2 regions of the Thermoanaerobacter siderophilus SR4 genome follow, and region 1 is predicted to be linked to the other one. Evidence: riboswitches for the same ligand, from Rfam matches in the RefSeq annotation. Region 1 holds a riboswitch; the other holds the start of a gene.

Evidence for each region. Region 1 has a riboswitch for cyclic di-GMP ahead of gspE (type II secretion system ATPase GspE). Riboswitches for the same ligand answer to the same signal wherever they lie in the genome.
Region 2: another riboswitch for cyclic di-GMP. It lies ahead of THESIDRAFT1_RS09220 (sigma 54-interacting transcriptional regulator); the one in region 1 lies ahead of gspE (type II secretion system ATPase GspE).

The regions. Positions count from the first base shown of each region.
Region 1 covers NZ_CM001486.1:2,341,787-2,356,597, forward strand. The annotation lists gene THESIDRAFT1_RS11605 (pilus assembly PilX N-terminal domain-containing protein) at 1-448, opposite strand, end outside; gene THESIDRAFT1_RS11610 (PilW family protein) at 438-920, opposite strand; gene THESIDRAFT1_RS11615 (type IV pilus modification PilV family protein) at 911-1,591, opposite strand; gene THESIDRAFT1_RS11620 (prepilin-type N-terminal cleavage/methylation domain-containing protein) at 1,602-2,051, opposite strand; gene THESIDRAFT1_RS11625 (prepilin peptidase) at 2,056-2,814, opposite strand; gene THESIDRAFT1_RS11630 (competence type IV pilus major pilin ComGC) at 2,865-3,191, opposite strand; gene THESIDRAFT1_RS11635 (type II secretion system F family protein) at 3,216-4,427, opposite strand; gene THESIDRAFT1_RS11640 (type IV pilus twitching motility protein PilT) at 4,438-5,487, opposite strand; gene gspE (type II secretion system ATPase GspE) at 5,493-7,169, opposite strand; cyclic di-GMP riboswitch class II at 7,196-7,278, opposite strand; gene aroE (shikimate dehydrogenase) at 7,282-8,136, opposite strand; gene THESIDRAFT1_RS11655 (YqeG family HAD IIIA-type phosphatase) at 8,126-8,626, opposite strand; gene sigK (RNA polymerase sporulation sigma factor SigK) at 8,689-9,384, opposite strand; gene THESIDRAFT1_RS11665 (peptidoglycan D,D-transpeptidase FtsI family protein) at 9,453-11,060, opposite strand; gene THESIDRAFT1_RS11670 (peptidase U32 family protein) at 11,113-12,330, opposite strand; gene THESIDRAFT1_RS11675 (O-methyltransferase) at 12,333-12,971, opposite strand; gene mltG (endolytic transglycosylase MltG) at 12,984-14,039, opposite strand; gene THESIDRAFT1_RS11685 (QueT transporter family protein) at 14,408-14,811, opposite strand, start outside.
Region 2 covers NZ_CM001486.1:1,881,505-1,896,315, forward strand. The annotation lists gene THESIDRAFT1_RS09215 (S8 family serine peptidase) at 1-1,438, opposite strand, end outside; cyclic di-GMP riboswitch class I at 1,795-1,882, shown strand; gene THESIDRAFT1_RS09220 (sigma 54-interacting transcriptional regulator) at 1,945-3,237, shown strand; gene THESIDRAFT1_RS09225 (cell wall hydrolase) at 3,406-4,014, shown strand; gene THESIDRAFT1_RS09230 (Mur ligase family protein) at 4,111-4,653, shown strand; gene THESIDRAFT1_RS09235 (single-stranded DNA-binding protein) at 4,766-5,413, shown strand; gene THESIDRAFT1_RS09240 (cob(I)yrinic acid a,c-diamide adenosyltransferase) at 5,450-5,977, shown strand; gene dapD (2,3,4,5-tetrahydropyridine-2,6-dicarboxylate N-acetyltransferase) at 6,005-6,730, opposite strand; gene dapB (4-hydroxy-tetrahydrodipicolinate reductase) at 6,727-7,482, opposite strand; gene dapA (4-hydroxy-tetrahydrodipicolinate synthase) at 7,482-8,375, opposite strand; gene THESIDRAFT1_RS09260 (aspartate-semialdehyde dehydrogenase) at 8,389-9,378, opposite strand; partial or broken gene THESIDRAFT1_RS14775 (hypothetical protein) at 9,530-10,343, opposite strand; gene THESIDRAFT1_RS09270 (ABC transporter ATP-binding protein) at 10,392-12,194, opposite strand; gene THESIDRAFT1_RS09275 (ABC transporter ATP-binding protein) at 12,207-13,955, opposite strand; gene THESIDRAFT1_RS09280 (hypothetical protein) at 14,056-14,337, shown strand; gene glnA (type I glutamate--ammonia ligase) at 14,496-14,811, shown strand, end outside.

The DNA.
Region 1 (14,811 bases):
AAACTTGAGTTCCTTCATTTTCAAAAGCTTTAATTGAAGGAGGAACCATTTCTATACTGTCAATTTTATACTCTTGTCCTGAATCACCCAGTGAAATCCACTCCCCTACTGGGATGTCAAGTCCAAATGACTCCTTTAATAAATTTTTGGCATCTTGTTTATACTGAATTTTAGTTGTATTTTTATTTTCAACTACATTTATCCAAAATTCACCTTTCCCTTTTCCTTTACCTTTTCCTTGATAAGCATCTAACAAAGCTATGTTAAATTCATTTTTTACTCGTTCAAGGCCAGCTTCTGCTGCATAAGTAGCTGAGATAGAGTTTGCATAAGCATGAGAAATTTTGTAATTGGTAACAGTTACTTCTAAAATTGCTACAGCTAAAACTGTGAGAATCAAAATTACCATTAAAGTAAAAATTAAAGCAGAACCTCTCTCATTGAACATTTATACCACTCTTTCTTAAAAAAACGTCTGTAGAAAGAGAAAATCTGTTTGAGCCGTTATCATCACTTTGTCCAATTATTTCAATATTTATCATGTTGCCATTTTTTTGAATTATATTAAATCCGTAAATCTTTACAGCTAATTCGTGACCTACATTGTCATTAATATACAAAGCATGTTTTTTGTTGTCTAGCTTTATTGTAATCTCATCACGATTATTCACATCTTTCATCAATAAGCCATGGCCATTATCAATAATAATGACTTCAGAAGGGCCTTTTTCTAATAAAGATATGATATAATTCATAGCAAACCTGACATTTTGCTCTACATCTACACTGTTTTCAGTGCTTATGAAGGATTTAAAGCCCGAATAATATAAAGAAGAGTAAACTCCTATTACCACTCCGAGTATTGCCAATGTTACGATAAGTTCGATGAGGGTAAATCCTTCTTCTTTTCTCACCACCATTTTAACCACCATGGAACCTTAACGCCAGTAATTTCTGAAGCTTTTGTCCCTATTGCTTTTAAACTAGTAACTCCCTGTTTTATCATGTTAACAATAGTGTCTGCTATAGTGAAAATTTTTGTTTTGGTAACCTCATTCCAACCCAATGTGATTACCACAAAAACTAAAAATAAAGCAGTCCATGTAGCAATTATCACTATTGTTATCAGGTCCACTACATGCTTTATTGCATCATTACTACTGCTACCGCCTCCACTTGGGTCTTCCTCAGAAGGTATTTCTACAGGAACATAAGAAGTAATTTCCGTTGCAGGCGCCATAACATAAAGGGTATACATAGGAGTGTTTGAACCAATTTTTCCTACTTTTATTTGATACTGAGAAACTTCCGCTGTAGAGGTTTGCTGTTCTACATAGGCTATAAAGCCTTCTTTTTCAAAGTCAGTTACTACTTTGGCAAGGTCTGCCTTGTCTTTTACAATTCCCGCCTTTATGTTTTCTGCAATTGTCTGTGCAATTGTAGCTTCTTTTGTCTTTATCTTAGAGTTAGCAGAAGTTATAGCAGATTGACTAAAAATGCCCAAAAGAGGTATTGCCACTATTGCAAATATAGCTATTGAGACAAGTACCTCTATTAAAGTCATGCCTTTATTATCCTTTAAAATCTTCATAAAATCACTCCTAATAATTCCCCTTTATCATAATACGCCCTGTAGCAGGAAGCACAGTTATATAAATTTCTTTTTTGTTATTTTTTAAAGTTATTGTACAACCTCCAGTAGATGGAACCCCCATCTGATTAAACCTTATTTCTTTTTGTATATTTTTCTCTATTATAATTCCTTTAGGCAAATCCTTTGTCTTAATATTTTTATCGTCCTCATATCTATTTATGTAATAACCAGTCTTATCGGGTTTGATTTCAAAATATAAATTTTCTCTTTCGAAAATACTTTTGTGCTGAATATATCTTAAATCCTTCACAACTTCATGAGCTATAAGAGTAAGTCTTACATTTGACCTTGTCGCATCAAAAAAGTCAGTCGAAGGAATAACTATAAGAACTATAACTGTAAAAATTGCCAAAACCGTTACAAGCTCTATTAAAGTTAATCCTTCCTCTCTTTTCATAAGCTTAACCTCTTATGAATTTTATATAATAGTTAAGAATCTCATACCCATACAAAATTGAAATAAACCATGCAATGGAAATGTGGGGTGCAAAAGGAATGTAATCTTTTCTCCCTTTAATTTTCAAAGCTACTAATATAGCTCCTCCCAATGCTCCAATGATTACAGAAAGGAAAAGCACTAAAATTGTAAGCTTCCATCCTATAAAAAATCCAATTAACGCCATAAGTTTTATGTCTCCTCCTCCCATCTCTCCTCCTGAAATTAAAGAGATGAGAAGGAGAATTCCTCCACCTAAGACTAAACCCAACACATAATCCAAAAATCCATAATTGTACATTAACAATCGAAAGATTATAGCACCTACAAATCCTGCAATAATTATTTTATTTGGCACTATTTTGTGTTCCATATCAATAAAACTTATTGAAATCAATATAGAAGCTAAAAACATGTAAGAAAAAGCTTTAAAATCTAAACCAAATTTATAGTAAATTATCAAAAACACAATTCCAGTCAATACTTCAACAACAGGATACCTTGCTGAAATCTTTTCTCCACAATACCTACATCTTCCTTTAAGTAGAATATAACTCAATATAGGTATTAAATCAATAGTTTTTAATTCATGTCCACATTTAGGGCAATGAGAAGGAGGATAGACTATTGACTCTTTTCTTGGCACTCTGTGTATGACCACATTTAAAAAACTTCCTATAATTGTGCCGAATAAAAATATCAGTATGTAAAGTAGTATCTCCATAATGACCTCCTAAAAAAATATTAAGGAGGGCACAAAAATGTGCCCTGAAGTTATGGTAAAGTAACTTCGCCAGTAGAAGAATTGTAGTTAAAATCTTTTCCATCCTGAGTTTTTGGTACTTTGTCAATATAGTTAGGAACAAGGTCATTTAATGATGTTGGGTATGTTTGGTCATGCTCAACATAATACCTCTCTATTGCATTTTGTAAAATTTTTAAATTTGCCTCATCAGCATTAGTCTTAGCATTTGACAATGAAGTTGTCACTCTTGGCACTGCAATGGCTGCCAGTATCCCTAAAATTGCAATGACAACAATCAATTCAATTAGTGTAAAACCTCTCTCATCCTTGTTTAATGCTTTTACAAACCATTCCATCCTTTTTCACCCCCTTTCCCAATATCACTGGCCTATGAAATTGTATAATTGGAACAGCGGCATGACAATTGAAATAACTATAAATCCTACCACTGTCGCCAGCATAACAATTATTAATGGCTCTAGAAGAGTTGTCATTTGTGACACGGCTGTATCCACTTCTCCGTCATAAAAATCCGCAGTTTTATTTAATATGCTGTCCAATGAACCTGAACTTTCACCAATACTTATCATCTGAATTACCATTAGCGGGAAAATGCCAATTCTTTTTAAAGGTTCTGAAAGGGGTAAGCCTTTTTTTATATCCTCTTGAGCTTTCCCAAGACCTTCTGCTACTACTGTATTACCCACAACTTTTTCTACTACTTCCATTGCCTTCATAAGCGGTACACCAGCACTTATCAATGTTCCTAAAGTCCTTGTAAACCTGGAAATTAAAATCTTTTTGTTTAGAGGGCCAAAGATTGGCATGTTTAAAAGCATTCTGTCATAAATGCGCCTTCCTTCAGGTGTCTTCAAAAAACTCGAAATCGAATAAGAAATCAGGAAAATTACTCCTGTGTAAAAGTACCAATATTGAGATATAGAACTGCTTATAGCAATAAGTATTCGAGTGGGAAGAGGCAACTGAACTCCAGCATTTTTAAACATACCTACAAAAATAGGTAAAACATTTGTCAAAAGAAAAATAACAACTAATACAGCTACAACAGATACAATAAGAGGATAAGTCAAAGCAGACTTTACTTTTTGATTTAATTCATTTTCCTTCTCATAGTGGTCCGCCATTTCATTCATTACTTTATCAAGAGTTCCACTCACTTCCCCTACTTCCACCATGTTATAAAGAAGCATAGGAAAAACATCTCCGTATTTTTTCATTGCATCAGACAAAGTCCTTCCCTTTTGAACTTCCTCATAAACTTCGCTTATAGCTCTTTTTAGCCTTTTATTCTCCACTTGCTCCTTAATAGTGGCCAAAGCCGTCACGATGGGTATACCTGCATTTATTAAAGTAGCAAATTGTCTACAAAAAACAGCAATATCTTTTATCTTTACCTTTTTAAAAGAGCCAAAATCTAATATGTCCTGTTTTACAACTTCTTCTTTGATGTCAATTATATAATAATTTTTTTGCTTTAAAACATCAATGCACTGAGCCTTTGAATCAACTTCCAAAGTCCCTGTAACGAGATTTCCTCCCATATCCCTTGCCCTATATGCATACAACGGCATATAATCACCTCTATATCATGCGAGAAAAATTCTCTTGGTCCACACAATAGGTCAATGCATCCTCCAAAGAAATAACTCCTCTTTTTAACAGATGTAAAATAGACATATCCATTGTCATCATTCCAAACTTGCTACCTGTTTGAACTGCCGACTGTATCTGGAAAGTCTTCCCTTCTCTTATGAGATTTCTTATAGCAGGAGTAGCAATCATCACTTCTGTCGCAACTACTCTGCCGGTGTTGTCCTTTTTAGGTATAAGCTGTTGAGAAATAATTCCCTCTAAAACATTTGAAAGCTGAATTTTTATCTGCTGCTGCTGATGGGGAGGAAAAACATCAATAATCCTATCGATCGTCTTAACGGCTCCTATTGTGTGAAGAGTGGACAAAACAAGATGGCCTGTCTCAGCAGCAGTTATAGCAATTTGGATGGTTTCTAAATCCCTCATCTCTCCCACTAATATAACATCCGGGTCCTCCCTTAAAGCAGCCCTTAAAGCTGAAGCGTAAGATGCCGCATCATGCCCAATCTCTCTTTGATTTACTATGCTTTTGTTGTGTTTATGTAAATATTCTATAGGGTCTTCCAATGTGAGAATATGACAAGTCCTTTTAGAGTTTATCCAATCCACCATCGCAGCCAGTGTAGTAGATTTACCACTGCCAGTAGGTCCTGTTACCAATATAAGCCCTCTTGCCTTTAAAGCTAAGTCTTTAAGCATTGGAGGAAGTCCCAATTCCTCTATTGTAGGTATTCTCAAAGCTACAGACCTTATTGCAAGGCTATAACTTCCCCTTTGTTTGTATACATTTATTCTAAACCTTCCTACTCCTGTAACTGAATAGGACAAATCAATATCTCCATTTTGTTCTAACTTTTTCAATTGCTCACTTGTCAATAAATCCTTAACTATTTCTTCAGTCTGCCCAGGGGTAAAAGGCTCCCCTTCTAATTTTTCTAAATAGCCATTAATTCTAAGAACTGGAGGTACTCCAACCGTTATATGCAAGTCTGAAGCTTTTCTTTCAACTACTAATTTTAAAAGTTCCTTTGTATCCATATCCCTCATTCCTCGTAAGTTAGTCTTATCATTTCATCAATTGTAGTTTTTCCTTGTAATACAAGTCTTTTAGCACTTTCTCGTAAAGTTTTCATGCCATTTTTTACAGCCTGAGCTCCAATAACATCAGAGGAAACCTTAGCATTTATAAGCTCTCTAATATCAGAAGTAACAGTCATTATCTCATATATAGGAATTCTTCCCCTATAGCCTGTTTTATTACAAACAGGGCACCCTCTCCCCTTGTATAAAGTAATGTCTTCATTTTCTGAAATTCCCAATAGCTCTTTTTCACCTTTGGAAGCTTTATAAGAAATTCTACAGTTATCACATATTTTTCTCGCCAATCTCTGAGCAATAACCCCTACTACAGAAGAAGATACAAGATAAGGCTCTATACCCATATCTATAAGCCTAGTCACCGCTCCCGCCGCATCATTTGTATGCAAAGTGGAAAGGACTAAGTGCCCTGTTATGGCAGAACGAATAGCTATCTCAGCAGTTTCAGTATCTCTAATTTCTCCAATCATAATTATATCAGGGTCTTGCCTCAAAATTGACCTAAGAGCAGTCGCAAAGGTAAGGCCTGCCTTTTCATTAACTTGTACCTGGTTTATTCCCTCAAGGGAATACTCAACAGGGTCCTCAACAGTTATTATATTAACATTGGGTTTGTTAAGCTCTCTCAGCATTGCATAAAGAGTGGTGGTTTTCCCACTACCTGTAGGACCAGTCAAAAGCACAATGCCATTAGGCCTTTTGATAAGTTTATCAAAGAGCACCAGATCCTCTTCTTCAAAACCTAATTGCTCCTTTGTCATTATAAAATTTTCCTTGTCTAAAAGCCTCAATACCAATTTCTCTCCAAAAACAGTGGGCAACGAAGAAACTCTTATGTCAATATTTTTACCACCTGTAGTAAAATCAAATCTGCCATCTTGAGGAAGTCTTCTTTCAGCGATGTTCATATTAGCCATAATTTTTACTCTTGTCACAACAGGGGCATGGGTACTTTTTATAGTCCTCATAGCTTCTGTTAATTGTCCATCTATCCTAAATCGAATTCTAAGGTCTTTTTCAGTAGGTTCAATGTGAATATCTGAAGCCCTATTTTTTATTGCCTGCTCAATTATAGAATTTACAAAGCGTACAGCAGGCGCGTTTTGTACTTCTTCAAGAATCTCATCTGGCAGCTCTTCTTGACTTTCACTTTGAAACTCCTTTTTAAAATCCTGTACTGCTTTTTCTGCCTGTTCTCTTCCGTAAATTCTATCTATGGCTTTTAAGATACTTCCTTCAGAAGCAATTAAAGGCTTTACATTTTGTTTCGTAATGATTCTCACATCATCTAGTGCAAAAATATTCAGAGGGTCTGCCATTGCTACCAATATACCATCTTCATCTTTTTTTATAGGAATAATAGTATGTCTTTTAGCAACAGCTTCGGGAATTAATTTTGCCACATCTGGGTCAATATAGTATTTTTGCAAATCTACATGTGGAATACCTAATTGAAATTCTAAAGCCTCTAGTATTTGGCTTTCTGTAACATACCCCAATTTAATGAGAACTTTTCCTAACTTTTCTCCTGTTTTGCTCTGAACTTCTATTGCGTGCTTTAGTTGTTCTTCTGTTATAAGCCCTACCTCAACTAAAAGCTCTCCTAGCTTTTTTTTGGCCATAAAATATACCTCCAAAAATAATAAAGCCGACATAAGCCGGTTGCACCACTGTATCCGTGAGGCATAAAGTGCCCACATATAGCCTCACTTCATCTACTCTTTATAAAATATTCTACAAATTATGCGTAATTCCTTCTTTTAAATACATGTATACCAAATTTTTGTCGAAAAATTCCCCTGTCCACAACTTGAAAGAATAATTAGCTTGATTAAGTAGCATAAAAAGTCCATTAGAATACTTTATTCCATTCTTTTTCGCATGTTTTAAAAAAGTAGTTTCAAAAGGGTTGTAAATAAGGTCATATACAAATTTAGCTTTTGAAACCACTCTTTCGCTAACAGGTGAATCTTCCACATTTGGATACATTCCCATGCTTGTAGTATTAACAAGCATGTCTATTTCTGGTATTTCTTCTACTTCATTTATACTACAGTAATCGCACTGAATCTTAAATTCCCTTTTAATATATTCTGACAAATCTTTTGCTCTTTCAACACTTCTATTGGCAATTATTATCGAATCTATCCCTTTTAGAGCAAGAGCAACACAAACTGCCTTAGAAGCCCCACCAGCTCCTAAAACAACAGCTTTCCTCCCTTCAATTTTTTCTCCTACTTCTGTTAATGAGTCTATAAAGCCATAGACATCCGTATTATATCCTTTTAATATTCCTCCTTCATTGACTACAGTATTGACTGCGCCAATTTTTAATGCTTCTTCTGAGACCACATCTAGGTATTTAATTATTTTCTCTTTATGTGGCACAGTCACATTAAATCCTTTTATTCCTAAAGCTTTGGCTCCTTTTACTGCATCTTCAAGTTTTTCTGGCAAAACGTCAAAAGCAGTGTAGACACAATTTAAATCTAAAGAATTAAAAGCATAGTTATGTATTAAAGGTGATAAACTATGTTCTACAGGATGGCCTATAAGACCATACAGTTTAGTATTTGCATTAATTTTCATATTCCTCAATCCTTTTAAGTACATGTCTTTCCGCCCTTCTCATAAGCTTAGTCCATCCTAATTCCTCTTTCGATAAAGGCTTTACTAAAATAGTATATAAGCCTGCTCTTTTTCCCCCAAAAATATCAGTAAATATTTGGTCTCCTATCAAAGCAGTCTCATTAGGCTTAGCATCTAAAATCTTTAAAGCCTTTTTAAAAGCTCCTTTTCTCGGTTTAATAGCCCAAGCTATTCCAGGTACACCAACTTTTTCTTTAAATTCATTCACTCGCCTTTTAGTGTTATTTGAAATAAGGCAAATTTTAAATCCTTCTTCTTTCATTTTTTCCAACCATTCGATAGTTTGTTTATCAGGAAATTTTGATTTTTGAGGTACCAATGTGTTGTCAATATCTAAGACAAGACTAGTAATTCCTTTTTCTTTTAAAAAATCCAAATCAATTTGATAAATATTTTCCACTATCATATCAGGAATCAACTTTTCATACATATGTTCACCTCATTTTGTTAAAATTATATAATAAAAAAAATAAACTGTCAATACAAACAGTTTTACATGGAAAGCTCTTTAAAAAGCTTATTTAAAGCCTTCTTTTCAATCCTTGAGACATAGGAACGAGATATACCAAGCATCTTTGCTATTTCTCTTTGAGTCCTCACTTTCCCATTGTACAGACCATACCTCATTTCTATAATTAACCGTTCTCTATTTTTTAAAACGCTGTTCATTTTACTGTACAACTTTTTAATTTGAAGTTTTTTCTCCACTTGCTCTGATATTTCATCTTCCTCTGTGCCAAGTACATCCATCAAAGATATCTCATTGCCTTCTTTATCTACTCCAATAGGATCCTGTAAAAAAACCTCCCCTTTCATCTTTTTTTCTGCTCTTATAGACATAAGTATCTCATTTTCTATACATCTTGCTGCGTATGTGGCAAGATGAGTACCTTTTGAAGAATCAAAAGTAGAAATTGCTTTTATAAGCCCTATTGTTCCAATAGATATCAAGTCGTCTATATCTTTACCAGTTCCACTGTATTTTTTTACTACATGGGCTACCAATCTCAAGTTCCTCTCTATTAAAATATTCCTCGCTTCCTCATCACCGTTTCTATAAGCTTCTAAATATTTTTTTTCCTCTTCTGGAGTAAGTGGATTGGGAAAAGAGTTGGTGTTTGTCAAGTAACCAAGATTTAAGATTTCCTTTACAATTGATGCCAAAATTGCAACAACAACTTCCCACATTGCCGCCACCCCTTTTTTCAACATTACACATCTATTATATGTGTTTTATTTAAAATGGTGCACGTACATCAATATTTCATTATTTCCTCCGCTATTTCTTTAAAAAGAGGGGCAGCTTTAGTTCCTCCAGTATCTCCATTTTTTACAAAAATCGAAATTGCATATTTAGGCTTATCAAAAGGAACAAAACCTGTAAACCAAGCATGATATATATTTAGCTCCTTGCTAACTTCAGCAGAACCTGTTTTACCAGCACTGCCATAGGTAGTCTCAGCCCTTTTTCCTGTTCCTTCTTGGTCAATAACCACTTCTCTCATCATTCCTTTTAAAATTTTGGCTGTTTTTTCGCTTATCACCCTGTAAGACTTTTTCTGAGACAATTTTTCAATTTCTTTCCCTTCTTCATCAACTATTGCAGTCACTAAACGTGGAACATTCCTAACACCGTTATTAGCTATTGTCGCTGCGATATCAGCTGCTTGAAGAGGCGTCATCAGCACATCTCCTTGCCCTATTGACAAATTCCCAATACCTGCTCCATAAGTATCAGACAATTTAGGCAATCTCCCTATTTGCTCAGGTATTGGCAGACCATCATCACTTTCTATTCCAAATTTTCTCGCCATCTCCAAAATATTTTTGGCCCCTGTTATTTGCCCAATCTTTATAAAAGTAGTATTGCAGGAAACTGCAAAACCTTTTACCATGTTTATTACTCCATGACTTTCTCCTTTGTAATCGTGAAATACTATTCCATTTATATCATAACTACCACTGCAATAAAAAGTATCCTGTAAATTCACTTTATTATATTCTAACGCTGCAGCAGCTATTACAATTTTAAAAATAGAGCCAGGTGGATACATTGAGACAGCTTTGTTTATAAATTCTTCGTTAGAGCTATTTAAATAAGCTTGAATATTATTTTGGTCAAAATTAGGCCTACTTGCCATTGCAAGTATATCACCTGTTTTTATATCTAATACCACTGCTGCTCCATCTACCATATTCTTGTCAAGAGCATCTTCTACTGCCTTTTGTATGTGATAATCAAGAGTAGTTTTTACCCCCAAAACTTCTTTTCCAGAAGTTTTTAACCTTACTCCTAACCCTTTTATATAATCAGTATTATTCCCATCAGTAAACACTGCAATGCTATCTTCCCTTTTGCTATTTAAAATTTCATTAAAAGTATCTTCTAAACCCATCTTTTTCTCTCCTACATACCCTATTACATGTCTTGCTAAAGAATTTTGCGAATACCTTTGAGGCAAAGCTAACTTAAAAATGCCTATAGGTAATTTGTTGTTTGAGTTAAATTTAACTTCATATTCCACATAATCTTTTGCACTTTTTAAGGATTTTAACACATCCTCACAGTTTACTGCGGCAATTTCACTTATAACCTTAGCGGCTTTTTCTTTGTCAGTTAACATTTTAGGTATCGCAAATATATATTCTTTATATTCTCTATCAGTAAAAGGAATCATATTCCTGTCGTATATTTCTCCTCTTCTCTCCAAAATTTTAAAGCTTCTAATTTTTTGTTCCACTGCTTTTTGAGAATAAAAATCTCCTTTGATTACCTGAATGTAAAAAAGCCTAAAAATCAATGTTAACGTTAAAATTGACAAAACTACCCTCAAAAAAACAATCCTATAATTTCTATTTTCCATAAAACTTTGCTCCTTTCAGGAAAAAGTATTCCCAAAAGGAGCAAGTTTTAACCTAATTTTTAATTTCTCGACGCAGTATAAAAAATTCTTCTACAGGATACTTTACAGGAATTTTCACTATCATTTGAGGATGGGGAGCTACTTCAATCTCATTTCCTTCTTCATCCCACATTTTTTCAATTTGCTGCTCAAACTCTACTTTAGGACCCATAATCTCAATTTTATCTCCCACAAACATCCTATTTCTTTGCTCTACAACAGCAATTCCTGTATTTGGGTCATAATCTTTAACAATTCCTACAAAATCATGAGTCCGTATATATTTTGAAGACTCATAATTTTGAGCATCAGGACCTGGTTTGCCAAAATAAAACCCTGTGGTAAATCCTCTGTGACTTGCTTTAGAAACCTCTTCAAGAAGTTTTTTGTCAAAAACATAATCTTTTCCTTTTTCAAGGTAATCGTCAATCGCCTTTCTGTAAGCCCGTGTCACTACAGCAACATAGTAGGCACTTTTGTTTCTTCCCTCAATTTTAAAACTTGTAACTCCAGCCTCAACAAGTTCTGGAATGTACTCTATCATGCATAGGTCTTTAGAATTCATAATATATGTGCCCCTTTCATCTTCGAAAATGGGCATATACTCTCCTGGCCTTTTTTCTTCTACAAGATAATATTTCCACCGGCAAGGTTGTGCACATTCACCTTTATTAGAATCTCTTCCTGTAAGGTAATTGCTTAAAAGGCACCTTCCTGAGTAAGAAATGCACATAGCCCCGTGGACAAATGCCTCTAATTCTAAAGTTTTTGGTGTCTTCTCTCTTATCTCTTTTATCTCTTTTAAAGATAGTTCCCTTGCCAAAATTATTCTTTTTGCACCTAAATTATGCCAAAACAGAGCACTTTTATAATTCACATTATTTGCTTGCGTACTTATATGAACATCTACTTCAGGAGCTACTTCTTTTACAATAGAAAAAATCCCTGGGTCAGAAAGAATAATAGCATCTATGCCAAGGTCAACAACTGATTTAATGTATTCAGGCAATCCTTCCAAATCCTCATTGTGGGGAAAGATATTTATAGTAATATATGCTTTTTTTCCACTTTTCCTCACATATTTTATTGCTTCTTTTATCTCTTCAAGAGTCAAACCAACAGAAGCCCTTAAACTATAATGTTTCCCTCCAAAATATACCGCATCTGCTCCGTAATTTATAGCTATTTTTAATCTTTCCAAATCTCCAACTGGTGCCAAAAGCTCTAACATGATTATTCCTCCTTAAAGCTTACCGCTAATCCGTCTCCTAAAGGCAAAATTACCGTGTACAAAGTTTTATCTTGATATAATATTTCTATAAATTCTCTCATTCTGTACACAATAGTTCTTCTCTTATGTTTTACATTTTTCTCATTTACAACATATCCCTTATACAAAATATTGTCCCACAAGATTACGCCCTCTTTGCTTAAAAGTCTTTTCAGTTCTTTGTAAAATTCTATATATTGCCCTTTCGCCGCATCTACAAAAATCAAATCGTACATCTTGGTTAAATTTGGAAGAACTTGCTGTGCTTCTCCACAAATAAGTTCGATTCTATCTTCTACTTTTGCTTTCTTAAAATTTTCTTTAGCTATTTCAGCCAAATTTATATCCCTTTCAATAGTGACTACACTAACTTCTGAATAAGCTTTTGCCATTATTATAGTAGAATAGCCAATAGCAGTACCTATCTCTAATATATTGTTAGGCTTTTTTAGCTTCACAATAAAACTTAAAAAATCAGCGACCTCCGGTTTTGCAATAGGGATATAATTTTCGTAGGCATATTTCTCCATCTCATCTAAAGGATATCCAAATTTATGAGCTATCCATCTTATAAATTTTATATCATTTGGAGTTATTTCCATAACTCAACCCTTTCATTTAGTATTATTATTTTCATTTGCTTCAATTTCTTTCTGAGCTTTTAAATGGTCTTCATAAGTTATACTGAAAATATGAGACCCATCTTTCTTTGCAACATAATAGTAAAAGTCATGCTTAGCTGGAAAAAGAGCTGCTTTAATAGATTTAAGTCCAGGATTACAAATGGGACCTATAGGAAGTCCATAGTGTTGGTAGGTATTGTAAGGGGAATCTACCTCCAAATCTTTGTACAAAAGCTTATCCTTGTGTTCCCCTAATGCGTATTGTACAGTAGCATCTATTTGTAGTTTCATATGTTTTTTCAAACGGTTGTATATAACACCTGCAATTAGAGGTCTGTCCTTATCTACCACAGCCTCTTTTTCTATCAGAGAAGCTATTATCACAATTTGATCAGGTGTCATTCCTACATATTTTGCATTATCCTTTATAGTACTATTATAAACTTGTTGAAACCTTTTAAGCATAATATTTATTATTTCTTTTTCGCCAGCCTCTATAGGTATTTGATAAGTATCGGGAAAAAGATACCCTTCTAATCTACTTGGTCTATCTTTAGGTATGTCTTTTAAAAAATCGTAGTTAAAAGTATCTTTTTGTGCAACTTCTAAAAATTTATCTTTATTTACTAAGCCTAATTGCGATAACTTATTGGCTATATCTTTAACAGAATAACCTTCCGGAATTGTCACTTTTATTGTATCCTTTTGTGCTTTACCTGCAAATATTTTTTCTATTATTTGATCAGTAGTCATGTTAGGGCTTAAAAGATATTTTCCTGCTTGTAATTTTCCATCAGCACCTAAAACTTTTGCTCTCCATATAAAAAACCACTCATTCTTAATTAAATTATTCTCCTTTAACACCTTAGCTATTTGCACGGTAGAATACCCTTTTGGAATATTTATAATCTTTTGAGGCGCATCACTTTTTGTAGTTACTGGTTGAAAAAAGCTTTGATAGTATACAAAAGCAGAGAAAAACAAAAAAATTATAGTCGTTATTACCACAGCAAATCTACTTTTTCTTTTGTATTCGACATTATTCATTACATTTCTCTCCCTTGGGTAGGTATATCTAAATTATATAATTAATTAAAAATAAAAACAAGTAAGCTTTCCGCTTACCTCAGACTGTAGACAAAGTATTATCGTTGTTGGCATTTTGCATCGTTTGCTCCGGTGATATCGCAGACTAAACTATCGCTCGTCCTCGGGCTCAAGCGGGGTTCCGGGCACATTCGTCATCCTTGACTTAATGCCCGCCTCCGCCCTCCTTGGCTTCGGCCCCGCTTTCGCCTCTCAGCCTCGCTAAGTTTAGTTACTGCTCTATCAAGTCGCTACACTTATGCAAAATGCCAACATGTTATATAAAAGGTTTGCCTACAGTCTAAAGTAAACCTTCTGCTTACCTGTTTTTATAAAGAATACTTATCTTTTAATCTTTTGTATACTGTAATCACTACATACCCAAATACACCTGTCACAATAGCTTCACTTAAAGCGATATATAAAGCTACAAGATAATAGGGCATTTTCGTGAAATAACTTACCCATATTGAAACAATAAGGGCATTTAATATTATAGGAGGCAATATACCTTTGTAAAAAGTTTTAGTTTTTGATGTAAGGTACGCAGCAAGTAATGTCACTAAACTTCCACCTAAAATATCGAGAAGTCCAAAAGGACTTCCTATATTGGCTAATAAACATCCTATAAAAACCCCCCATATTGCTGCCGGCTCTACCATGGGTAATACAACTAAAGATTCAGATATTCTAAATTGAATAGGGCCATAAGAAACACTGCCCAAAAGAATAG
Region 2 (14,811 bases), 460 kb from region 1:
AACGAGACCCAGGGAGTGAATCTTTAGCATAATAGTGGTTTGGCACAGATATATTAGTTCCTGTGAAATTTCCAGCTGTTTTAATTGCTTCATATGCATCCAATCTTCCTACACCATAGTCAATGTTTTTGCTTGGAGGCCCCCAACTTTTTGCAGTAGTCATTATTATATTTTTTACATCAAGTGGTGCAAGGCTTATATTTGCATTGAGCATAAGGGCTACTGTACCTGCTACAAAAGGTGTTGCCATGCTTGTGCCACTGTATGTCACATAACCATTTATAGAGTTTGCTTTTGCGGCAGTTATATTGTATCCGGGTGCTGCAATGTCAGGTTTTATCCTTCCGTCAGCTGTGGGACCACGGCTGGAGAAGCTTGCAAGGTTGAATCCAAGTTCTCCTACATCCGCCATTGCTGCAACGGTTATGGCTTTTTCTGCTGCACCAGGTGATCCTATGGTGTACCTTGCAGGGCCTGAATTTCCAGCTGCAACTACTACTACAATTCCGCTATTTACGGCGCTGTTTACTGCTAATGAGGTAGAGTCAGTTCCATCAGAACTTGTAGAAGTTCCAAGGCTTAAATTTATGACTTTAATTCCATATACGTCTTTGTTTTGAACAGCCCAGTCAATCCCTGCAGTTACAGTGCTCATACTTCCGCTTCCATTTGAATCGAGTACTTTTATTCCTACCAAAGCTGCACCAGGAGCAACACCTGTATAAAGGCTGTTCCCTGTCCCAGTGCCTGCCGCAATGCTTGCTACATGAGTTCCATGTCCATTATCATCGTAAGGGGTAGTTTTACCGTTTACAAAATCTTGCCATCCTATTATTTTGCCACCAGCAAGGTCAACATGGGATCCATCAATACCTGTATCAATAACTGCTATTACTATATCATTCTTGGAGTAAGAGGAAGGATTACCATCTTTGTCTCCAGTTACGCCAAAGTCACTTCTCGCTTTTGTAACGCCAAACCATTTTGTTGCAGTGTCTAATGTCGCATATACAGGCTCGTCATACTCAATTTGCTTTACTATATCTAATTTTGACAAAGCGTTTATTTGTCCTTTAGTTAAAGTAGCAGCAACTCCTGGAATAATTTTGTATTTATGCTTTATATTAAACTTTCCAATGGATTTAGAAATATTTAATAGTTCGTTATCATCTATGTTTTTGTTGAAGGTTATTATGACAGGGAATTCCGCACTGTCAAGCTTATCAGGAAGCTTTGCTTCCAAGTTATCAAAGATTTTGTTTTTGTTAGAATCTTGCATTAAAACTTTTTGAATTTGAGGCGAGTAATTTTTTGTTGGAGAGTCGCCAGATAAGTTTGTTAAGTTGGGCTGAGCTTGGACTAATACTCCACTTAGCGACATTAAAGCTACAATTAACACAAAAGCCAGTAAAGCTTTTAATGTTTGTCGGCTCTTCATTTTTTCTTACCTCCTTAAAAATTTAATATTTTTTAAAATTTAAGTCAGCCCTTCTAGTCGCTAAGTGAAACTGTTTCTTTCTTCTATTCATCATCTCCTTTCTGTAAGATTTATTTTCTATAATAAAACTCAAGCAATTTTTATGCCAATTTACTGTATATAGACAAAATTAATAAAAGTTTTTAATGTGTATAATTTTTTATACACATTTTTGATACACAAAAGAATGCATAAAACACATACATTTAGAAATTAGTATAAATTTAACGAATTATGTAGAAAAAATCTTTTTTAAAAATAGAAGGAAAATTCATATTTATGTCGAAATAGTAATATAGGAAAATTAGATAAATTTTTGTTGAAAAAGGCAAACTCGTCGAAAGGCGGGGACGCAAAGCTACGGGTCTAATGCAACAGTTTTGCTATGATAGCCGGGCTACCAACATTTATATATAACCTCCTGCCTTTTGGTAGGAGGTTTATTAATTAAGGAAGTGGTGTTTTATATGACTAATAAGGAAAAAATTTATAATATTATTGTAGAAAAAAGTAAAGAATTTGATATTCAAAAATTTTTGATAAGTAGAAAAGGTGGAATCACTACAGAAGAAGTAGCACAATTGCTAAAAATGGCTCGACCAAATGTGTCTTTTATTTTAAATCATCTTGTAAGAGAAGGGAAAATAGTTAAAATTATTTCAAAACCTGTGTATTATATTGAAAAAAATAGATTGGCTTATTTTTTAGGGAATAAGGTTAAGGAAGAAATGCTTCTAAAAGACTTAATTGATTTTTTAAACTTAAGGAAAGAAAAAGAATGTGCTTTTGAAAATATAATAGGACATGATGGCAGCCTCAAAGGACAAATAGAACAGGCCAAAGCAGCTGTATTATATCCTCCTTATGGGCTCCACACTCTTATCATAGGACCGCCTGGCTCTGGTAAATCTTTTTTCGCAGAGATGATGTACAAATTCAGTCTTCAAAATGGTAGGGTAGGACCTCTTGAAGTATTAAACTGTGCGGATTACTATAACAATCCTCAACTTCTTATGTCTCATTTGTTTGGACATGTTAAAGGAGCCTATACTGGAGCTGATGTAGATAAGATAGGTTTAGTCGAAAAAGCCGATAAAGGGATATTATTCCTTGACGAGGTTCACAGATTACCTCCAGAAGGCCAAGAAATGTTATTTTATCTTATTGACAAAGGAGTATATCGGAGATTAGGAGATACTGTTGAAAGAACGGCTAACTTAATGATTGTAGCAGCTACTACAGAAAAACCTGATTCTTTTCTTTTAAAAACTTTTATGAGACGAATACCAGTTATCATCCAACTGCCATCTTTTGAGGGAAGGCCTCTAAACGAGAAAATTGAGATAATTGTTTACCTTTTTAAAGAAGAAGCCAAACGGCTAAACTTAAATATTATTGTACATCCAGAGTTAATTTCTTTACTTTTGTCTTTGCAGTATGAGGGAAATATTGGAGAATTAAAATCTATCATTCAATTGCTTTGTTCTAAAGCTTTTTTAATGAATTACGAAACGAAGAGAAATTTTTTAAAAATTGATCTTACTCTGTTGCCCTCCGTTTATTTTAATGTAGGGAAAAGTAAAACGATAAATTTTGATAAATTTTTAATCATTTCCTCTGAAATTGAAAGGGAAATAGACAAATATGATTTTTATGAGTTTATTGCTATGAAGTATAATGAGTTAAAAGAAAAAGGAATAGTAGAAATATTTGAAATTATGTTGGGTGATAATTTTGGGAAAAATGGGAATCATCCATAGATTAGTATATCTAAGAATATATCACTATAATATATCATTCTGGAGATATTTTTAATTAACGGAGAATTATCGGGAAATACAAAGGATGACAATATTGATGCGAGAGTTTATAATTGTAATCGAATTAACTCCTGCTATTGCGCAACAATAGAAAGGAGGAAACTCATGATGAAGAATAAAATTTTGAAAATTGCTGTAGTATATTTAATGATATTTATAATGCTATTTGGAGGAATTACTTCGGCGTACGCTTACGACAAAATCCACGTTGTTTCAAAAGGTGAATCATTGTATTTAATAGCGAAATGGTATGGTAGTGATGTAAATAACATAAAACAGGCAAATGGGAATTGGAGCGATTTGATATATCCTGGTGAAAAATTAGTGGTGCCAGTAGATGAAAATAGTGCTTATTACAATTATCTTGTTGACAGATATTTAATCGCAAAAATGATTTATGCTGAAGCTCGTGGAGAAAGCTTTGAGGGTCAGGTCGCTGTAGGTGCGGTGATTTTGAATAGAGTAAAAAGCGGTATTTTCCCAAATACTGTAGCAGGAGTTATATATCAGCCAGATGCTTTTGAGTCTGTAACGAATGGTGAATTTTTCAATCATGAACCTGACCTTACAGCTTTTAAAGCAGCAGATGCAGCTTTAGCCGGATGGGACCCAACAGGAGGAGCCCTATACTTCTTCAATCCAGCTACTTCAACTTCTTGGTGGATATGGACAAGGACAATTACAAATGTGATAGGACACCACTGGTTTGCAATATAGGAAGGCAGAAGCCTTCCTATATTGCATATATTTTACATTATAAAATTTTACTTTTGTAAAAGAATAAGAATAGCATTAAAAATAGGAGCTGATTATATGGTACATATATTTGTAGGAGGAAGTTCAGAAAAAAGTTCTATTATAAAATTTTTATCCTACTGTGTACATTCTAAAGAAATTGTGATAGAAGAGTTAAAGAATTATAAAGAGAGAGCAGATATTTTAATTATCTCTGATATTCTATGTGATGAGGATTTTCACAAGTTAAAAAATTATATTTATAATTTTCCGAGCGGTATTATAATAACAAATGCAGATGATGAGCTATCAAATAAACTCTTTGCACAGGGAATAAATTCTACCCTTATAACATGCGGTTTAAATCCAAAATCTTCCATTACTGCTTCTTCAATATCTTATGAAGATGAAGGTTATGAATTTAATTATTGCGTACAAAGGACTTTTTTTAATTTAAAGGGCAAATTGATAGAGCCAATGGAAATACCTGTTGAAATAAAAGTTCCTGGACAGTATAATATATATAACTCATTATTTGTAATAACTGTATTATTAATTTTAGGATATGAAATTAAAGATATACAAAATGTGGTTAAAACCTTTGAGAATAGTGGGCGGTGATAAATTTTTTGAAGATAATTTTAACGATTACTTTTGCCACCTGTCATAAATGCTTTCCAATTTTAATATATATTTTTAGAAGGACACATAAGGGGAAGGGGAGAGTGAACACATGGCAGGCAACTTTTTGGAGAACAACGTAGTTGTAGTTGTAGGAAAAATTTTTACTGATTTAGAGTACAGTCATGAACTATATGGCGAAGAATTTTTTAATTTTATTTTGGAAGTGCCAAGATTGAGTGAAACAAAGGATTATCTTCCGGTTACTATTTCTAACCGCCTGTTTGAAGGTATGAATTTACAGGTAGGCACAAGGGTAAAGATTGAAGGGCAATTGAGGTCTTATAATAGGAAATCTCCAGAAGAAGGGAAAAATAAATTAATTTTGACCATATTTGCCCGGGACATAATGACGATACCTGAGGAGGAAGTAGTAAAAAATCCAAATGAAATTTTTTTGGACGGCTTTATTTGTAAAAAACCTGTTTATAGAACTACTCCTTTTGGGAGAGAGATAACTGATTTATTAATTGCGGTAAATAGGCCTTATAACAAATCTGATTACATACCTGTCATAGCGTGGGGAAGAAATGCAAGGTTTTCTGAAAAGTTAGAAATAGGAGATCGTATACGTTTATGGGGAAGAGTACAGAGTAGGGAATACCAAAAAAAACTGGGCGATGAAGTGGTTACAAAGGTCGCTTATGAGGTTTCTATTACGAGAATGGAAGTGGTTGAAAAAGAATTACAAAAGAGTTAGAATGGAAATAACAGAGGACACAAGGGGGAATGAGTTTTGGAGAGAGGACTTATACAAGTTTATACTGGAGATGGCAAAGGAAAGACGACGGCTTCTATTGGACTTGGCATAAGAGCGGTGGGAAGAGGCTTTAAAGTTTATATGGTACAATTTCTGAAAGGCACGGATACAGGGGAGTTGCATACACTTAAGAATATTGAAAATTTCAAGGTTTTTAGGTTTCAATCAACAGAAAAGTTTTTTTGGAGTTTAAATGAAGAGGAAAAGAAGATTCTTGCTGAAGATATGAAGAAAGCCTATGAATTTGTTGTAGATGTCCTCCAAAACAAAAAGTGCGATATTTTAATTTTAGATGAGATAATGGCGGCAATACATAGTAAAATGTACACAGTGGAAGATGTGTTAAAGTTAATAGATATGAAACCGACGGAGATGGAATTGGTTTTGACAGGAAGGAGTGCTCCTCAGGAGATAATTGAAAAAGCGGATTTGGTTACAGAGATGAAAGCGATTAAACATCCTTTTGAAAAAGGAATACCAGCGAGATACGGAATAGAATATTAAAACACCCGACAAAATCGGGTGTTTTATTTAACCTCGCAAGTCTTCCATGAGTTTTGTTTTTTCACGGGTTTTGTCGTCTACTATTTTTACAATCTTTGCTGGAACTCCTGCAACTACTGTGTTAGGTGGTACATCTTCTGTCACAACTGATCCTGCTGCTACAACAGCTCCATGACCTACTCTTACTCCTTCTAATATAACTGCGTTTGCCCCGACAAGTACGTTATCTTCAAGCACAACTGGTACACTGCTGGGGGGTTCTAATACCCCGGCTATAACAGCTCCAGCTCCTACATGGACGTTTTTGCCTATAATTCCTCTGGCGCCTATTACTGCGTTCATGTCTATCATAGAATTTTCACCAATTTCTGCACCTATGTTTATTACTGCCCCCATCATTATCACAGCGTTTTTGCCTATTTTTACTCGATCTCTAATTATTGCACCTGGTTCTATTCTCGCGTCAAGATGCTTAATATCCAGCAAAGGAATTGCAGAATTTCTGCGGTCGTACTCTAAGCGATAATGTTTTATTTTATCTTTATTTGCTTCAATCAATTTTTCAACGACATCTAGTTCTCCAAAGACGATTTTAAAGTTGTCACAGCCATATACTTCTAATTCTTCGGTTTCTTCAATTTCTATATTCCCTTGTATGTAAGCTCTAACAGGTGTGGTTTTTTTCGCTTCTTTGATATATTTTGCAATTTCATAAGGGTTTGTCAAGTTATCATTTGTGCTCAAAATTATCATCCTTTCTTCACAAGGTCTTCCATTGTATATAAGCCAGGTTTTTGATTTATTATGAATTTTGCAGCTTGTAGGGCACCATAACCAAAAATTTCACGGGATTGGGCAGAGTGACTTATGGTGATTACTTCATCGTGACCTGCAAAAATTACTTGATGTTCACCCACAATTGTGCCGCCCCTTACTGCGTGTATTCCTAACTCGTTTGGCTTTCTCTGTTCAGTTTTAGTATGGCGTCCATACACGTATTCCTTTTTGTCATTTAGCACTTGGTTTATGCTATCTGCAATCATTAACGCAGTGCCACTTGGAGCGTCTTTTTTCATATTGTGATGCTTTTCTATTATTTCTATGTCAAAATCCTGCTGTAAGATTTTTGCAGCTTCTTTTACAAGGTTTATAAGTATGTTTACTCCAAGGGACATATTGGCAGATTTAAAAATCGGTATTTCTTTTGATGCTTCTTCTATGACCTTTAATTCTTCTTCACTAAGTCCAGTCGTGGCAATGACTACAGGAAGCTTCTTTTGTAGAGCGGCTTTCACTAAATTAGGTACAGCTTCATGGTATGAAAAGTCAATTACTACATCTGCTTCTTCTTTTACATCTTTTAAATCGCTGTAAACAGGAAAGTCGAGAGGAGAAGTATTTTTATCTACTCCTGCTACGACTTTGAAATCAGGATTTTCTGCTGCCAATTTTGTTATTACTTTTCCCATTTTTCCATTGCAACCGTGAATTATGATTCTAATCATTAATTTGCCTCCTTCAGCAAACCGTATTTTGTAAGAACAGATTTCAGATATTCTAAGTTTTTATCGCTCATTTCAACAAGTGGGAGGCGCAAAGGTCCTACATTAAATCCCATTAAGTTCATAGCAGTTTTTACGGGTATAGGATTTGTTTCTATAAAAAGGGCTTTATTTAGAGGATTAAGTTCTAACTGCATGTCTCTTGCCCTTTCAATATCTCCATTTAAATAAGCGGTTGTCATTTCATGTATTTTTGCCGGGATTATATTTGCCGTGACGGATATTACGCCTAAGCCGCCTAAAGACATTATTGGTATTACTTGGTCGTCATTTCCTGAGTATATTTCAAAAGATTTACCCATAATGCGGGCAATTTCAGCTACCTGTACGATGTCACCACTGGCTTCTTTTACTCCAACTACGTTGTCTACATGTTTACTCAATTCAAGATAAGTTTCTGGCAGCATGTTGAGAGATGTCCTGCTGGGGACATTATAGATAATAATAGGTATGTCTACGTGTCTTGCTATTTCAGTAAAGTGAGCCACTAATCCCTTTTGTGTTGTTTTGTTGTAATAGGGTGTTATAACTAAAAGAGCATCAGCACCTGCAGATTGAGCATATTCACTCATTTCAACAGCATGGGCAGTGTTGTTAGAACCGGTCCCTGCAATTACTGGTATTCTTCCGGCGACTTTCTCTACTGTAAATTTAATTGCCGCTTGTTGCTCTTCTTGTGTCATTGTAGAGGCTTCACCAGTGGTACCACATATGATGATAGCATCAGTTCCTTCTTTGATATGCCATTCAATAAGCTCGCCAAGTTTTTCAAAATTTACGCCCTCTTCGTTAAATGGAGTAACAATAGCGACACCTGACCCTTTAAAAACAGGCATAATTATTCTCCTTTCACATATTTTTAATTAAAAGTTCTGCTATTTGAACGGCATTTGTTGCCGCTCCTTTTCTTATGTTGTCGGCTACAATCCACATGTTAAGACCGCTGTAAACTGTCTCATCTCTTCTTATTCTACCTACAAAAACTTCATCTTTTCCTGTAGCATAAGTTGCAAGAGGATAAATATTATTTTGAGGATCGTCTTGTACAACAACTCCCGGGGCATGTTTTAAGACTTCTATTAGTTCTTCCATTTCATAAGGCCTTGCAAATTCTACATTGACAGATTCGCTGTGAGAGTTTGCAACAGGTACTCTTACTGTGGTTGGAGATACCTTTATTGAACTATCTCCCATGATCTTCTTGGTTTCGTTTATCATCTTTAATTCTTCCTTTGTGTATCCGTTTGGTGCGAAAGAATCAATGTGAGGAATACAGTTGTTTGCAATAGGATGAGGGAATACTTGGCATGGTTCTCCTCTTAAACTTCTTTCAAGGTCATCTACACCTTTTTTACCTGCTCCAGACACTGCTTGATAGGTGGATACCACTATTCTTTTTATTTTATATTTGTCGTGAAGAGGCTTTAAAGGAACTACCATTTGAATGGTAGAGCAATTGGGATTTGCTATTATTCCTTTGTGCCATGAAATGTCTTGAGGATTTACTTCAGGGACAACCAAAGGTACATTTTCATCCATTCTCCAAGCGCTGGAATTGTCAATTACGACTACGCCATGAGAAGCAGCTATTGGAGCGAATTGTTTGCTTATAGTTGCACCAGCAGAAAAAAGAGCGATTTGAATGTCTCTTTTAAAACTTTCTTCAGTAAGTTCTTCTACAATGTATTCATTACCTCTAAATGTGATTTTTTGACCTGCAGATTTTGACGAAGCAAATAAATAAAGTTTGTCAACTGGGAAATTTCTATCTTCCATTACTTTAAGAAAAGTCCTACCTACCATTCCGGTAGCTCCTACAATTGCTACATTAACTCCCATTATTATCCTCCTCTAAAGTTCTAAAATTATGACAATATTTCAATTATACTGCATTAAAGCAGGTTTATTTAATTTAAAATATATCATTATTATTATATGAAGTCAATAAAATAAGGATTACAGATGAACAAAAAGCCTAAAAAGTAATTTTTTACTTTTTAGGCTTTGCAGTTTTTTCAAGAGATTTTATATCTTGTAAAAGTACTTCTGCCTTTATTTTAGTTAAAACTTTATTTTGAGATTTTATTGCTTTTTGTAATTCAGTAATTCCTGCCTCAAATTTGTCAGCTGAATTTTTTGCTTCTTTAGGAAGTTTTGGCTTAAAAGTTTGCCACACAGAATTTATATCTATCAAATCTTTTGAAATTTCTTCCCACTTTTGCACTTCACTTTTAAAAGCGATATCTTGAGCGTAAAATTTTAATCGTTTTATGTCAGTAGTTGCCTCTGTTTGAAAAAGGTCTTCTAAATCAGGAATATATTTATACACATTATTTGCATATATCAAAACATCAATTTTTGATTTTTTATTTGCTATAATAGTAAGGTCATTTATAGCGGCACTCATACTATTTATTAGATTTAATTTTGCTCCTTCTTTAGTAACTAAAGGAGTTAATGAGTTCCAATCTGTATGAATATCTTTTATTGCTTTGTTAATTTCTTCCCAAGATTTATCTTCAGGAGTTTTCTTTGGTGATTTTTTATCCTCTTCCTTTTTATCTTTTTTTCTTTATCACTTTGTTTTTCCTGATCACTTTGTGGTTTTTCCTTTATTTTCTGTGCTTCTTTTATTATTTTTTCTATATTTTTTCTATTTTAGATAGTTCTTTTGGTACTTCTGTTTTTTGACTTGTTTGAGGCTTTTTTTGAGGTTTATTTTGTTGTTTATTTTTACAGCCTGATAAGTTGAATAAAAGTAAGAAAATAAAGATGGCACATACTATTTTAGAGTATTTTCTCATACTATCACCTCAAAAATAGTATGTCCATCATAAATCTTAGTATGCTACTTATGCTTCTTTTTCTATTAATTGGTCTTTGTACTGCAACATATATAAGTTATAATACAGACCTTTCTTTTGCAAAAGCTCGTTGTGAGTACCCATTTCTCTTATGCGTCCCTTGTGAAGTACAATTATTTTATCTGCATGCTGTATTGTAGATAGTCTATGGGCTATTACAAGGGTAGTACGGCCTTTTGTTAGTTTTTTTAATGCATCTTGTATAAGCCTTTCTGTTTCTGTATCAATATTCGCTGTTGCTTCATCTAATACTAATATTTTTGGATTAAAAGCTAAAGCTCTTGCAAAGGCTAAAAGCTGTCTCTGACCGGCTGACAAAGTAGAGCCTCTTTCGGTTACTTTTGACTCATAGCCTTCTGGAAGTTTTTTTATAAAGTGATGAGCATTTACATATTTTGCTACCATGTAAATATCGTTGTCTGTTATGTTTTTGTTGTTTAGTCTTATGTTTGATTTAATATCTCCCGTAAAAAGAAAGACATCTTGTAATACAACACCTATATGTTTTCTTAAATCTTGTTGCCTTACTTTTCTTATGTCAATTCCGTCAATTAAAATTTCTCCTTTTTGTATGTCATAAAATCGACTTAAAAGGCTTATTATAGAGCTTTTTCCTGCACCAGTTGCCCCTACAAAAGCTACTGTCTCGCCAGGATTGACCACAAAACTTACATCTTTTAATACCCACTCTTTTCCGTTGTAAGAAAACCAAACATTTTTAAATTCTATTTTTCCTTGGATGTCTTCTAAAGGAATAGGTTTTTCGGGGTCCTTTATTTGTTCTTTTGTATCTAAAAGTATAAAAATTCTTTCTGCTGAAGCCATTGCCGATTGAAGTATGTCATATTTTTCTGATATATCAAAAATTGGCTGAAACAGTTGTTGCAGATAATTTACAAAAGCGTAAAGTACGCCAAATTCAATTTTGTGAGATATTATGTCTTTCCCACCATACCAGATTAAAAGAGCCAAAGTTAAAGAATATATTACATCCATAGAAGGACGGAATATTGCAAAAATTGTAAGCTGCCTCATGTTAGCGTCATAATAATCTTTATTTATTTTTTCAAATTCTTTGCTTTTTTTATGCTCTGTTACAAAAAGTTGTACAATTTTCATCCCACTTATATGTTCTGAAAGAAAAGCATTTATTCTGGCAAGGCGAACTCTTACAAGTCTATAGGCTTGTGAAGCTAATTTTCTGTATATGTACATTCCTCCAATAATTAACGGAGTAGTAGAGAGGCTGATTAATGCAAGTTTTACATTATAACTTACCATGGCAATGATTATTCCTAATATTATAAAGATGTCATTAAAAAGGTTTGCTATAACACTTGTGTACAATTCATTTAAAGTGTCAGTGTCGTTTGTAACACGGGTCACCAACCTTCCTACAGGGTTTTTATCAAAAAATGATAATGATAAACTCTGTAGATGTTCAAATATCTGTTGCCTTAAGTTAAAAATTATTTTTTGACCTGTGTATTGAATCAAATAAATCTGTCCATAATTTATGATAAAGGCTACAGTTATGATTATTAAATACAAAATCCCTATATGTGTAACGCCATTTATTGCTTCTACTTTAGGAATGTTAGGATTATTTATATAGTTATCAATAGCTTTTTGGACGAGGTATGGTCGTAAAAGGTTTGATGCTGTTACTAAAAGTATACCTACAGCTGCTATAAAAATGTACAACCAGTAAGGTTTAGCGTATGTCAAAAGCCTTTTCATTATTTTAATGTCAAAAGGTTTGGTCATTACTTCTTCTTGTTGGTATTCCATTTTATCACCGCCTTAAACCTCTTTTAATATTGCATCTTCTAATTGCTGTTTTTCATATATGCTGTTATAAAGACCTTTTAGCTTAATAAGCTCTTCATGGGTTCCCCTTTCAACTATTTCTCCATTATCTAATACTATAATTTCATCAGCGTTTTTTATAGTAGAGATTCTATGAGAGACGATTATAGTTGTTCTATCTTTCATATATTCGCGTAAATTGTTTAGTATGGTTTCTTCTGTGTTTGTATCTACAGCAGAGAGACTATCATCTAAAATAAGGATTTTTGGTTCTTTTATTAAAGCCCTTGCGATAGCTATCCTTTGCTTTTGACCGCCTGAGAGAGTTACTCCTCTTTCGCCTACAATTGTTTGATATTGCTGTGGAAAGTCCATTATATCTTTATGTACATCTGCCATTGAAGCAAATTCTTGTATTTTTTCTAGAGGTTCTTCATTGACAAAAGCTATATTATTGGCTATAGTATCTGAAAATATAAAGTTGTCCTGAGGTACAAAACCCATGTTTTGTCTTAGAACTTTTAAAGGTATTTCGTTGATGTCATGCCCATCAATAAATATGGTATCTTGCGGTACTTTATAAAGTCTTGCAAGTAAATTTACAAGAGTGCTTTTACCACTGCCGGTTTTACCTATTATAGCCAGAGTTTTTCCCTTTGGAAGACTTATATTTATATTTTTTAAAACAGGAGGTAGGCCTTTTTTATAAGAAAATGAGAGATTTTTTATTTCTATATTTCCTTCAATTAGTGTAATATTTGGATCTGCATAGTTATCGGTTATTTCTGGTACTTCACTGAAAATTTTATTAAGCCTTTCCATAGAAGCAGAACCTCTTTGAAAAATATTTATCACCCAGCCAAAAGCCATCATAGGCCAGATGAGCATTCCAAGGTAACTGGTAAATGCTACAAAATCACCCAAAGTGATTATCCCTTTTATTACTTGTATTCCACCGTAAAGCAAAGCTATTGTAAAACTTAATGCTGCTAAAAATTGAACAGTAGGGTCAAATAATCCCCAGATTTTAATCATGTTCATATTTGTTTTAAAATTTCTTAAATTTTCCTGTCTGAAGTTTTCTATTTCTTCTTTTTCTTGAACAAAGGCTTTAATAACTCTGATACCGGATATGCTTTCTTGAACTTTATCTGTTAAAGAGGAAAAAGCTTCTTGAACTTTTAAAAATCTTGAGTGAATGAGTTTGCCAAAGCGAGTGACTACCAATGCGATAATAGGTAAAGGCAGAAGTGCTAATATAGTCAATTTTGGATCGATAGTAAAAATCATTATGATTATTATGGATATGCCTAAAAATAATGCATCTACAGACATTACAATTCCAGGTCCTACTGCCATTCTGACGGCGTTTATGTCATTGGTGGCATGAGCCATTAAATCACCTGTTTTGTGTTCATTGTAATATTGTGGCGAAAGTTCAAGAAACTTAGCAAAAAGTTGTTCCCTTAGTTCTTTTTCCAAAAGCCTTGACATCCCCATTATTTTCATACGCCAAATAAATCTAAAAGCAAATACCAAAATAGCTATACCTATTATCCAAAACGAATACGTTAATAGTACTTTTGGAGTTAAATCTTTACTTTTAAATAAATCAGTTACTGAACCTAGTAAATGGGGAACTATCATTTGAAGCAAGTCTACTGCTAATAAAAAAATTATACCTATTATGTAATTCCACTTGTGCTTTTTTATAAATGGAATAACTGTTGTAAAACTTTTCATAAAATCCCCCCTGAAACTACAGACAGGCATAATTATTTTTGGATATAATATAATTATAACGTAAACATTTAAAATTTCAAAAAAGGAAGGAGGTGTTAAAATGTGGAATTATAAACTCAAAAAAATATCTGTTTTGTCAGTTTTTAAATTTACTTTGATTTACGGGATTGTGATAGGCCTAATTCTGGGACTCATTGGTGGTTTATTTGGTGGACTTTTTGTAAACAGCTTTGGAGCTTTTGGTGCAGGAATAATTGGTGGCCTCATTGGCGGAATAGTTTATGGCATAATTTTTTCTATAGTTAGTGCTTTTGGAGCATGGCTTTTCAACGTAGTTTCTGGCTGGATTGATGGCATTGACATACTAGTAGAGAAAAAATAGCAAAAAATTATTAAAACTATATTGCACTGTGAAAAAAATGTGATATAATATTTCTTAGTTAAAATTTAATAATAATTTATAGGGAAGGCAAGGGCGTCTTCAAATGGGTATTGGCACCCTATTTGAGTGCGCCCTTAATTTATTAGAGGAGGAAGATTATGGGTAAAAAATATAGCAAAGAGGATGTTTTAAAACTGGCAAATGAGTATGGAGTGGAATATGTACATCTTCAATTCAGTGACATCTTTGGAGTCATGAAAAATGTTTCTATCCCAGTAGAAGAACTAAATAAAGCTCTCAACAATGAAATTATGTTTGACGGATCTTCAATTGACGGATTTGTGAGAATCGAAGAATCAGACATGTATTTAAGGCCGGATCCTGATACGTTTGTGATCTTCCCATGGAGGACAAACTCTGGTGTAGAGGCAAGACTCATATGTGATATTTACAATTACGATGGAACTCCCTTTG